DNA from 3 places in the Enterobacter sp. DVT3837 genome. Region 3 is predicted to be linked to each of the others. Evidence: predicted binding sites of a transcription regulator. Region 3 holds the regulator's gene; each other region holds the start of a gene.

Region 1 (3,875 bases), 620 kb from region 3:
CGCAGAATTTGCGTCAGGCGTAATAAGTTGTAGGCCCGGTAAGGCGTCATCGCCGCCGGGCTTTTTGCTTTTACCCTTTTTTACCGCCGTACTGGCTGAACCACGCCAGCATTCGCTGCCATCCGTCTTTTGCAGATTCCTCGTGATAACTCGGACGATAGTCGGCATTAAATGCATGCCCGGCATCCGGGTATACCACGATCTCCGCCTTCGCATTTGCCGCGCGGAGCGCATGGCGCATGGTTTCTACCGAATCCAGTGAAATACCGGTGTCCTGACCGCCGTAAAGCCCTAACACGGGGGCATTCAACTCGGTGGCGATATCAACCGGATGTTTCGGTGAATTCAGCGTTTTTTCACCCACCAGTTTGCCGTACCAGGCGACAGCGGCTTTGAGCTGCGGGTTATGGGCGGCATACAGCCAGCTGATACGCCCTCCCCAGCAGAAACCCGTCACCATCAGACGATGTGCATCACCACCGTTACGTGCTGCCCAACTGGCAACGTGGTCGAGATCGGCCATGACCTGCGCGTCAGGGACTTTGCTGACCAGGTTGCTGAGTAATGTTGGAATATCGCTGTAGTCGTTCGGATCGCCCTGACGGAAGTAGAGCTCTGGCGCAACGGCCAGATACCCTTCCAGCGCCAGCCGGCGGCAGAGGTCGCGGATATGTTCGTGAACACCAAAAATTTCCTGAACCACAATGACGATGGGCAGCGGACCCTCTGCCGATTTTGGCCGCGCGTGGTAAGCCGGCATATTATCCCCCTGCGAGGGGATGGAGGTCTCACCCGCCGTTATGGCCTCTTCGGGCGTTGAAACGATGGTTGAAGCATGCGGGGCTGCAGCAGGTGCAAAACCGATTTTTTCAGTCATGGCATTCTCCGTACCAATGAGTTAGCGCAAAGGTAAATATAGACACCAGGTTAACAACCCACAGTGCCTTAAACGGTCTATCTTTTGTGCAGCACACCACGATAAAACTTGTTAATGTGATGTGAATCACTTTTCCATGGAAATTTACTGCAATCATTTTCATTCATGGTGAAGTGCATCACGAAATTATGCGTATTGCTTCTGTAAAGTACCATTTTACTTCTTCTGACTAACCGACCCACAGAGGAGTCACCTATGTCTAAGTCTGATGTTTTTCATCTCGGCCTCACCAAAAACGATTTACAAGGGGCTACGCTCGCTATCGTCCCGGGTGATCCTGAGCGTGTGGAAAAGATCGCCGCGCTGATGGATAAGCCGGTTAAGCTGGCAGCCCATCGTGAATTCACCACCTGGCGTGCAGAGCTGGATGGCAAAGCCGTGATCGTGTGTTCTACCGGTATCGGTGGCCCGTCGACCTCCATTGCTGTTGAAGAGCTGGCGCAACTGGGCATTCGTACTTTCCTGCGTATCGGTACCACCGGCGCTATTCAGCCGCATATCAATGTCGGTGACGTGCTGGTCACCACCGCATCTGTGCGTCTGGACGGGGCAAGCCTGCACTTCGCGCCAATGGAATTCCCGGCAGTGGCAGACTTCGAATGTACCACTGCGCTGGTTGAAGCGGCGAAATCTGTGGGCGCGACCACGCACGTGGGTGTAACTGCCTCTTCCGATACTTTCTACCCAGGCCAGGAGCGCTATGACACCTTCTCTGGTCGCGTGGTGAGCCGTTTCAAAGGTTCTATGGAAGAGTGGCAGTCCATGGGCGTGATGAACTACGAAATGGAATCCGCCACGCTGCTGACCATGTGCGCAAGCCAGGGTCTGCGTGCCGGTATGGTGGCGGGCGTTATCGTCAACCGTACGCAGCAGGAGATCCCGAATGCCGAAACCATGAAGCAGACTGAAAGTCATGCTGTGAAAATCGTGGTTGAAGCGGCGCGTCGCCTGATCTAGTCCTCTCTTCTGCATACAATAAAAGGCCGACACGTTCGGCCTTTATTTTTTGCGTAGCGCCTCGCAGGAAAACCCTTTCAAACTGGACGTTTATACAGCACAATTCTATTTTGTGCGGGTAATACGTTGATGCAGGGGGCATTGTGGATATCTCGATCCTGATTTACGCGGTGATTGCGCTGGTGGGCTTAGGGATTGGCTGGCTCATTTCCAGCTACCAGCATGCACAGCAGAAGGCCGACCAACTGGCCGAGCGAGAAGAGATAGTCGCCGATTTAAGCGCGGCAAAACAGCAAGTTGCTCTGAGCGAGCACTGGCGCGATGAGTGCGAGTTGCTCAACAACGAACTACGCAACCTGCGGGATATCAACACCTCGCTGGAAGCTGATCTCCGCGAAGTGACCACCCGTCTTGAATCCACCCAACTGCATGCGGAAGACAAAATCCGTCAGATGATCAACAGCGAGCAACGCCTCAGCGAACAGTTTGAAAACCTCGCCAACCGCATTTTCGAGCACAGCAACCGCCGCGTTGATGAACAGAATCGCCAGAGCCTGAACAGCCTTCTGACGCCTCTGCGTGAACAGCTGGACGGTTTTCGTCGTCAGGTGCAGGACAGTTTTGGTCAGGAGGCTCGCGAGCGGCACACGCTGGCGCATGAGATTCGCAATCTTCAGCAACTGAATGCACAGATGGCACAGGAGGCGGTCAACCTGACTCGCGCGCTGAAAGGGGATAACAAAACCCAGGGAAACTGGGGGGAAGTGGTCCTGACCCGCGTGCTCGAGGCCTCAGGCCTGCGTGAAGGTTATGAGTATGAGACTCAGGTCAGCATCGAAAATGATGCTCGCTCGCGCATGCAGCCCGATGTCATAGTGCGTCTGCCTCAGGGCAAAGACGTTGTCATCGACGCCAAAATGACGCTGGTGGCATATGAGCGCTACTTTAATGCGGAAGATGATTACACCCGAGAGTCGGCATTGCAGGAGCATATTGCTTCCGTGCGTAACCATATCCGTCTGCTGGGCAGAAAAGACTACCAGCAACTGCCGGGCCTGCGCTCACTGGATTACGTGCTGATGTTCATTCCGGTTGAACCGGCCTTCCTGCTGGCACTCGACAGGCAGCCTGAACTGATCACCGAAGCGCTGAAAAATAACATTATGCTGGTCAGCCCGACCACGTTGCTGGTGGCCTTGCGAACCATTGCGAACCTGTGGCGCTATGAACACCAGAGCCGCAATGCGCAACAGATTGCCGATCGAGCCAGCAAGCTGTACGACAAAATGCGTCTGTTCGTGGACGATATGTCCTCGGTCGGGCAAAGCCTTGACCGCGCGCAGGATAACTACCGTCAGGCAATGAAAAAACTCTCCTCCGGACGTGGCAACTTACTGGCACAAGCTGAGGCATTCCGTAGTCTGGGCGTCGAAGTAAAACGCGAGATTAATCCGGAACTGGTTGAACAGGCCACGTCGCAGGACGAGGAGTTCCGCCTGCGTGAAGGCAGTGCTGAACAAATGACAAACAGTGAAGACAACGATTTAGCAGCGGAATTATCGCCAGATGAGCAGCCGACGCGTTTGTTTCGCGGTGGTTGAATCGTAGGGCAAACGCGTCCAATCTGGTACACTTCACAAACATTTTACTGATAAGCAGGCTCTGAGATGGTTGACGATTCACAAGACACGACGCACTTTGGTTTTCAGACTGTTGCCAAAGCGCAGAAAGCTGACATGGTGGCCCACGTATTTCACTCTGTGGCGGCGAAGTACGATGTGATGAATGACTTGATGTCATTCGGTATTCATCGCTTGTGGAAGCGCTTCACCATCGACTGCAGCGGTGTGCGTCGTGGACAAACGGTGCTTGATTTAGCTGGCGGTACGGGCGATTTAACCGCGAAATTCTCTCGCCTGGTAGGCGAAACTGGCCGTGTCGTTCTGGCAGATATTAATGATTCAATGCTGAAAATGGGACG
Region 2 (3,875 bases), 560 kb from region 3:
AAAGGGCTAAAAGGCGGTCACTCCGGCGGTGATATTCATCTGGGTCTCGGCAACGCCAACAAACTGCTGGCACGCTTCCTGGCTGGCCATGCGGCTGAGCTGGATCTACGTCTGGTAGACTTCAACGGCGGTACCCTGCGTAACGCGATCCCACGTGAAGCATTCACCACCGTGGCCGTACCAGCGGCAAAAGCGGACGAGTTGAAAAAACTCTCCAGCGTGTATCTGGATATCCTGAAAAACGAATTGTCGGCGAAAGAGAAAAATCTGACCGTGGTGCTGGAACCCGTCTCCACGGATAAAGCCGCGCTGACCGCGCAGTCCCGCGACACCTTCGTTCAGTTGCTGAACGCGACGCCAAACGGCGTGATCCGCAACTCTGACGTGGCCAAAGGCGTGGTTGAAACCTCTCTGAACGTGGGCGTGGTGACCATGAGTGACGACAGCGCAGAGATCATCTGCCTGATCCGTTCACTTATCGACACAGGCAAAGAGTACGTGGTGAGCATGCTGGAATCTCTGGGCACGCTGGCCGGTGCGAAAACATCTGCTAAAGGCAGTTACCCTGGCTGGCAGCCGGATGCAAGTTCTCCGGTGATGGCACTGGTCCGTGAAACCTACCAGCGTTTGTTCAACAGCACACCGAACATTCAGGTGATCCACGCGGGTCTGGAATGTGGTCTGTTCAAGAAACCGTATCCGAATATGGACATGGTCTCTATCGGGCCAACTATTACCGGGCCACACTCTCCGGATGAGCAGGTTCATATCGAAAGCGTGGGTCATTACTGGACGCTGCTGACTGAGCTGCTGAAAGCGATTCCTGTTAAGTAACTCCCTCCCCCAGCCCTCACCAAAAGGGAGAGGGTGAAAAACGTAGGCCCGGTTAGTACTTCCGGGCTTTTTTACAATCCCAAAACCAGCTGCCGCTCTAACTGCGGGTCCAGCAGCGTGACGTGCAATCCCACCAGCCTCACCCCTCGCCCTCCTCTTCGTTCTTCCCATGCCTTTTTCGCCGTCGCAATGAGATCCTCTTTATTCAGACGCGGCCAGACATGTTCCTGCGTGGTCTGCTGGAAATCGTTGAATTTTAATTTGATACCCTGACGGGCAATGAGCAGATCCGGTTTCACCTTGAGCAAGCGTCGCTCCAGCTCAGGATAGAGCTGTTCCGTAATGATGGTTTCGCATTCAGACCAGTCATGAATGTCTTCAATCAGCGTTCGCTCAACCCCAACGGATTTCCGTAGCCGTTCGCTGTTCACATCACGATCGTCAATCCCCTGGCTGCGTTCCCACAGTACGCGCCCAAATTTTCCAAAACGCTTAAGCAACATTGCCAGATCGCTTCGCTGCACATCTTCACAGGTCCGTAATCCCATACTTTCCAGCTTTGCAGCAGATACTTTTCCCACACCAGGGATTTTGCCAAGTGGCAGCGTTTTTAAGAACGCAGGCACCTCTTCCGGCGTGATGACGTACTGACCGTTGGGCTTATTTAAATCGGAGGCGATCTTGGCCAGAAATTTCACCGGAGCGACTCCTGCCGACGCGGTCAGATTTAACTCTTTGAAGATGGTCTGGCGGATTTCCTGTGCCATCAGGGTTGCTGAGCCCTGGCAGTGTACGCTGTCGGTCACATCAAGATAGGCTTCGTCCAGCGACAGCGGTTCTATCCGAGAGGTGTAGCGGGAGAAGATTTCCCGAATATGAATTGAGGCCTCTTTGTAAGCGTCAAAGCGACCGGGTAAAAGAGTGAGATGAGGGCAAAGCTTCAGGGCCATTGCGGTAGGCATGGCGCTGCGCACGCCAAATTTACGCGCAGGGTAGTTGGCGGTGCTGATAACACCACGCTGAACGCGGCTGCCGCCAATGGCGATGGGAATATCCCGCAGCGCCGGGTTGTCACGCATCTCCACTGCGGCAAAAAAGCAGTCCATATCAACATGGATTATTTTGCGCATAGTAAGCCCTCACTCATTACTGGATAAGTATACAGTAAATAAATGAGGGTTGAGAAGTGTGCGTGAGAATTGTCGGGTGGCGGTTTCGCCTTACCCGACCTACCAGATTAAATGATGCGCTGCTGCTCGCGCGCCATGCGTTTTTTACGGGCATCGCACGGTTCCGGGCAATCGCACACCTTCTTCATCCCAATGGAAGAGATGCCGCCGCAGCTGCCCTGAAGGCTTTTCCGCTTAACGATCCAGCCTAACGACATGCCGAAGATGACAAGCACAAAAACCGCAAAGGTTGCCAGAAACGTCAGCATCATCAGCCTCCAAAGTCATCAAGCATGATGCTCTCATCTTCCACGCCAAGATCTTTCAGCATCTTAATGACTGCGGCGTTCATTACTGGCGGGCCACACATATAAAACTCGCAGTCTTCCGGCGCAGGATGCTGTTTGAGGTAGTTTTCATACAGCACGTTGTGGATGAACCCCGTATAGCCCGTCCAGTTATCTTCCGGCTGCGGATCGGAAAGCGCCACGTGGAAGGTAAAGTTCGGGTTTTCACGCGCCAGCTGTTCGAACTCATCGTCGTAGAACATCTCACGCAGCGAACGGGCCCCGTACCAGAAGCTGATTTTACGCTGGCTACCCAGTCGTTTGAGCTGATCAAAGATGTGCGAGCGCATCGGGGCCATGCCGGCACCGCCGCCGATAAACACCATTTCCGCGTCGGTATCTTTGGCAAAGAACTCACCGAACGGACCGGAGATCGTCACTTTGTCACCAGGCTTGAGAGACCAGATGTACGAAGACATGACACCCGGCGGTGCATCCGGCACATTCGGTGGCGGCGTGGCGATACGCACATTGAGCATGATGATGCCCTTCTCTTCCGGGTAGTTAGCCATCGAGTAGGCGCGTAGCGTTGGCTCTTTTACCTCCGATACAAAGCGGAAGAGATTGAATTTGTCCCAGTCGGCGCGGTACTCATCCGGCACGTCGAAGTCAGCATACGCCACAGCGTGTTTCGGGCACTCAATCTGAATGTATCCTCCGGCGCGGAACGGAACATCTTCCCCTTCCGGCACCCGCAGCTTCAACTCTTTGATAAACGTGGCTTTGTTATCATTAGAGATAACTTCACATTCCCATTTTTTAACGCCAAAGATCTCTTCCGGCAACTCTATTTTCATGTTCTGACGTACGGCGACCTGGCAGGCCAGACGACAGCCCTCTTTTGCCTCACGCTTTGTGATATGCGCCAGTTCGGTTGGCAGGATATCTCCTCCACCCTCTTTCACCGTAACGCGGCACTGTCCACAGGAACCACCGCCGCCACAGGCCGAAGAGACAAAGATCCCGTTGCCGGAGAGCGTATTCAACAGTTTATCTCCGGCGGGCGTACGGATCTGGTTCTGCGGCTCGTCGTTAATATCAATCACCACGTCGCCGGAATTCACCAGCTTCGCACGTGCCACCAGAATAAGCCCTGACAACACCAGTACAATCAGCGTGAACATCGCTACGCCAAGCATAATTTCCATCAGTTAGCCCTTATAGCTGCACACCGGAGAAGGACATAAAGCCCAGCGCCATCAGCCCGGTGGTGATAAAGGTGATCCCTAAGCCACGCAGGCCTGCAGGCACGTTGGCATATTTCATTTTTTCGCGGATCCCCGCCATGGTGACAATCGCCAGCATCCAGCCAATGCCAGAACCGAAACCGTACACCACGGATTCACTGAAGTTGTAATCACGCTGAACCATAAACGAGACGCCGCCGAAGATGGCGCAGTTCACCGCGATCAACGGCAGGAAGATCCCCAGCGCGTTGTATAGCGACGGGAAATACTTATCGAGGATCATCTCAAGGATTTGCACCAGCGCCGCAATCACACCGATAAAGGTGATGAAGTTCAGG
Region 3 (3,875 bases):
GCCTGGTCTTTTGCGTAGCCGTAGCGTTCCTGGATTTTACCGACAAGCTGATCGCGTTTACCTTCAATGACGGTCATATCGTCATCTGTCAGCTTCCCCCACTGCTCTTTCGCTTTACCTTTGAACTGCTTCCAGTTGCCGCTGATTTCGTCTTTATTCATCATCGTGTCCTCTTGTTAAGCGTCGGGTCGTAACGTCCGTTACGTTCTTTTCTGCTGGACGTGATAATAATTGTAGTTAAGGATTCTGCAGCTATTTTGATATTCGGAATCTTTAACCGTCACGATATATCGTGATGGGAAGGAAACCAGGTATTATTTCGCCAGTGACGGCGCCAGATAAAGGCCAGAGACAGGCCCCGCAACGAGAGGAAAACGGCCAACGCCAGCCACAAACCGTGATTGCCAAGCCAGGGAAGCGTCAGCAGCGTCAGACCAAACCCTGCTGCTGCCACCGCCATACTGTTACGCATTTCGGCTCCGCGCGTAGCCCCAATGAACATGCCGTCCAGCAGATAACACCAGACACCGACCACCGGTAAGATCACCTGCCAGATGAGATAGTGGCTCGCCAGTTCACGCAGTGTGGGAAGTGAGGTGAGTAATGCAATGATCTGCTCGCCAAAAACGGCATAAACCAGCGCAAATGCCAGTGCCACCAGCCCTGACTGACGACAGGCTGCCCGCCAGACATCCTGAAGCTGCCCGCTTTCGCGCGCACCGTACGCCTGCCCGGAATGTGCTTCCACAGCATAGGCAAAACCGTCCAGCGCGTAGGCGGTAAAGGTCAGTAGCGTCATCAATACGGCATTGACCGCGACGATGTCTGGCCCCAGCCGAGCCCCGAAAACCGTCAGCGCGCCAAAACAGAGCTGAAGGAGAAGTGAGCGCAGCATGATGTCGCGGTTGAGTGCCAGCAGCTTACGGATATTGCCGCGCCATGCGGTTTTGAGTAGCGCAAGAGAGATCCCGCGCATCGCCAGCACGCGCCAGACCATCCACAGACCGATGATAAAAGTCCCGTATTCGGCAATTGCCGTCGCCAGTGCAGCCCCCTGCACGTTCATATGCAGACCCATTACCAGCCAGACATCAAGCACAATGTTGAGAAGGTTTCCCACCACCAGCAAAATGACGGGCGCGCGGGCATACTGCACGCCCAGTAACCACCCCAGCAGAACCAGGTTAGCCAGTGATGCCGGCGCACTGAGCCAGCGAATTTCCAGGAAACGTCTCGCCTGCTCCAGCACTGCCTCGTTACCGCCAACGATGTGAAGCGCGAGGTCAATCAGGGGCGAGCGCAATACAACGATTAATACTCCCGCACCAAGCGCAAGAATGAGCGGCTGCACCAGCGCGCGGGCCAGACGCAGAGGATCTCTGGCACCATACGCCTGTGCCGTGAGCCCGGTAGTACTCATGCGCAAAAAGAGCAGCAGCATAAACAGGAAGCTGGTTGCCGTCGCGCCAATCGCCACGCCGCCAAGATAAACAGGTGAATCCAGATGACCAATAACAGCAGTATCGACCAGACCCAGCAAGGGCACGGTAATATTGGAGAAAATCATCGGCAGTGCAAGACGCCACAATGCCTTATCTGATGCCGTCAGCAGTGACATGAAAAATACCGGGAGAGGTAAAGGAAGCAGGCTACAGCAACGCCGTAGCCTGTCAGGAAGAGATTACAGCCATTCGCCGTTGCGAATCACCCCTACTGCCAGCCCTTCGATAGAGAAGTTCTGTTCGCGAAGATCCACCACAATCGGGGAGAATTCGCTGTTTTCAGGCAGCAGCTGTACGGTATTACCCTGTTTTTTCAGACGCTTAACGGTCACTTCGTCATCAATACGCGCGACCACAACCTGGCCGTTTCGCACATCCTGCGTTTTGTGAACCGCAAGCAGATCACCGTCAAGAATACCGATGTCTTTCATCGACATGCCGCTTACGCGCAGCAGGAAATCAGCGCTCGGTTTAAACATCCCCGGATCGACCTGGTAGTGGCCTTCAATATGCTGCTGTGCCAGTAAAGGCTCACCGGCAGCAACACGCCCCACCAGCGGAATGCCCGTCTCTTCTTCCACCAGCAGGCGGATACCGCGTGACGCGCCCGAAACAATCTCAATCACGCCCTTACGCGCCAGCGCTTTCAGGTGTTCTTCGGCAGCATTCGGAGAACGGAAGCCCAGACGCTGAGCGATTTCCGCACGCGTGGGTGGCATACCCGTCTGGCCGATATGATCCCGGATGAGATCAAACACCTCTTGCTGCCTGGTCGTTAACGCTTTCATTCCGCCCCCTGGGTGTATATACAGTTATGCTGTGAGTATATACAGTCAAAGGCGATTTTGGAACCAAAAACTGCACAAAAAACCAGGGACTTAATTATTCCTCGAGGCTCATCGGAAATGTGACCAAAGCAGCGTGACCCATGTAATGACCGCAGTAATAATCGCCAGCAACACGGCAGCGGAACCCATGTCTTTTGCCCGGCCAGAGAGCTCGTGGAAATCTGAACCAATCCGGTCAACAACGGCCTCAATAGCGCTATTGAGAATTTCCACTATCATCACCAACAGTACGGAGCCGATCAGAAGAACGCGTGTTATTGCATCAATATCAAGGAAGCAGGCGATAATCACCGCGATGATAGCGGCGACGCCCTCCTGGCGAAAGGCGGCTTCATTGATCCACGCGGCACGGAAACCTTTCCAGGAATAGCCGGCGGCTTTGATGATTCGGGTTAACCCAGTGGTATTATTGGCCATTAAAAGAACCTTTTATTGGAAATAGCGTCAGTAACTATAGTGGCAGCGCGTTTCGCTGCCGCCTGAAGTATGACGGGTAACAACAGAAATTTTGCGCGCTTTCTGTTATCCTTGCGCCGCAATTGCATTATTAACCAGAGGCTTTACATCGTTTATGTCCGGCTGGCCACGAATTTACTACAAATTACTTAATTTACCATTAAGCATCCTGGTAAAAAGCAAGTCTATCCCAGCAGAACCCGCGCTGGAATTGGGGCTCGATACGTCGCGCCCCATTATGTACGTTTTGCCTTATAACTCGAAGGCAGACTTACTGACGCTTCGCGCCCAGTGCCTGGCGCATGACTTACCTGACCCGCTTGAACCGCTAGAAGTTGACGGTACTCTGCTGCCGCGCTACGTGTTCATTCACGGTGGACCGCGCGTGTTTACCTATTACACGCCAAAAGAAGAGTCCATCAAGCTGTTCCATGACTATCTCGACCTGCACCGCAGCAATCCTGATCTGGATGTGCAGATGGTGCCAGTATCGGTGATGTTTGGTCGTCGCCCGGGTCGTGAAAAAGGTGAAGAGAATCCACCGCTGCGCATGCTTAACGGCATCCAGAAGTTCTTCGCAGTCTCCTGGCTGGGACGCGACAGCTTTGTGCGTTTCTCCCCTTCCGTTTCGCTGCGTCGAATGGCGGACGAGCATGGCACCGACAAGATCATCGCGCAAAAACTGGCGCGCGTAGCGCGAATGCACTTCGCCCGTCAGCGCCTCGCTGCCGTTGGGCCGCGTCTCCCGGCGCGTCAGGATCTGTTCAACAAGCTGTTGGCCTCCAAAGCGATTGCCCGTGCCGTCGAAGACGAAGCGCGCAGCAAGAAGATTTCACATGAGAAAGCCCAGCAGAACGCCATTGCACTGATGGAAGAGATTGCAGCGAACTTCTCTTACGAGATGATTCGTCTGTCCGATCGCATTCTCAGCTTTACCTGGAACCGTCTCTATCAGGGCATCAACGTCCATAACGCCGAGCGTGTACGCCAACTGGCGCATGATGGCCATGAAATTGTCTATGTCCCCTGCCACCGCAGCCACATGGACTACCTGCTTCTCTCCTATGTG

Evidence for each region. The regulator LexA, encoded in region 3, represses DNA repair genes until DNA is damaged. The targets are predictions, from matches to a motif close to TNCTGTATGTACATACAGNA.
Region 1: rmuC (DNA recombination protein RmuC) is a predicted target of LexA. The motif match lies at 1,975-1,994, and genes of this name have one in related genera.
Region 2: dinB (DNA polymerase IV) is a predicted target of LexA. The motif match lies at 1,982-2,001, and genes of this name have one in related genera.

What each region holds. Positions count from the first base shown of each region.
Region 1 is NZ_JBWDLA010000001.1:1,729,176-1,733,050, forward strand. Features, by position in the region: gene metE (5-methyltetrahydropteroyltriglutamate--homocysteine S-methyltransferase) at 1-23, shown strand, start outside; gene AC0XWG_RS08470 (dienelactone hydrolase family protein) at 71-877, opposite strand; gene udp (uridine phosphorylase) at 1,133-1,894, shown strand; gene rmuC (DNA recombination protein RmuC) at 2,038-3,495, shown strand; gene ubiE (bifunctional demethylmenaquinone methyltransferase/2-methoxy-6-polyprenyl-1,4-benzoquinol methylase UbiE) at 3,562-3,875, shown strand, end outside.
Region 2 is NZ_JBWDLA010000001.1:547,790-551,664, forward strand. Features, by position in the region: gene pepD (cytosol nonspecific dipeptidase) at 1-834, shown strand, start outside; gene dinB (DNA polymerase IV) at 906-1,964, opposite strand; gene nqrM ((Na+)-NQR maturation NqrM) at 2,072-2,275, opposite strand; gene nqrF (NADH:ubiquinone reductase (Na(+)-transporting) subunit F) at 2,275-3,498, opposite strand; gene nqrE (NADH:ubiquinone reductase (Na(+)-transporting) subunit E) at 3,509-3,875, opposite strand, start outside.
Region 3 is NZ_JBWDLA010000001.1:1,107,893-1,111,767, forward strand. Features, by position in the region: gene AC0XWG_RS05420 (CsbD family protein) at 1-161, opposite strand, end outside; partial or broken gene AC0XWG_RS05425 (hypothetical protein) at 210-284, opposite strand; gene dinF (MATE family efflux transporter DinF) at 281-1,618, opposite strand; gene lexA (transcriptional repressor LexA) at 1,682-2,290, opposite strand; gene AC0XWG_RS05440 (diacylglycerol kinase) at 2,399-2,767, opposite strand; gene plsB (glycerol-3-phosphate 1-O-acyltransferase PlsB) at 2,922-3,875, shown strand, end outside.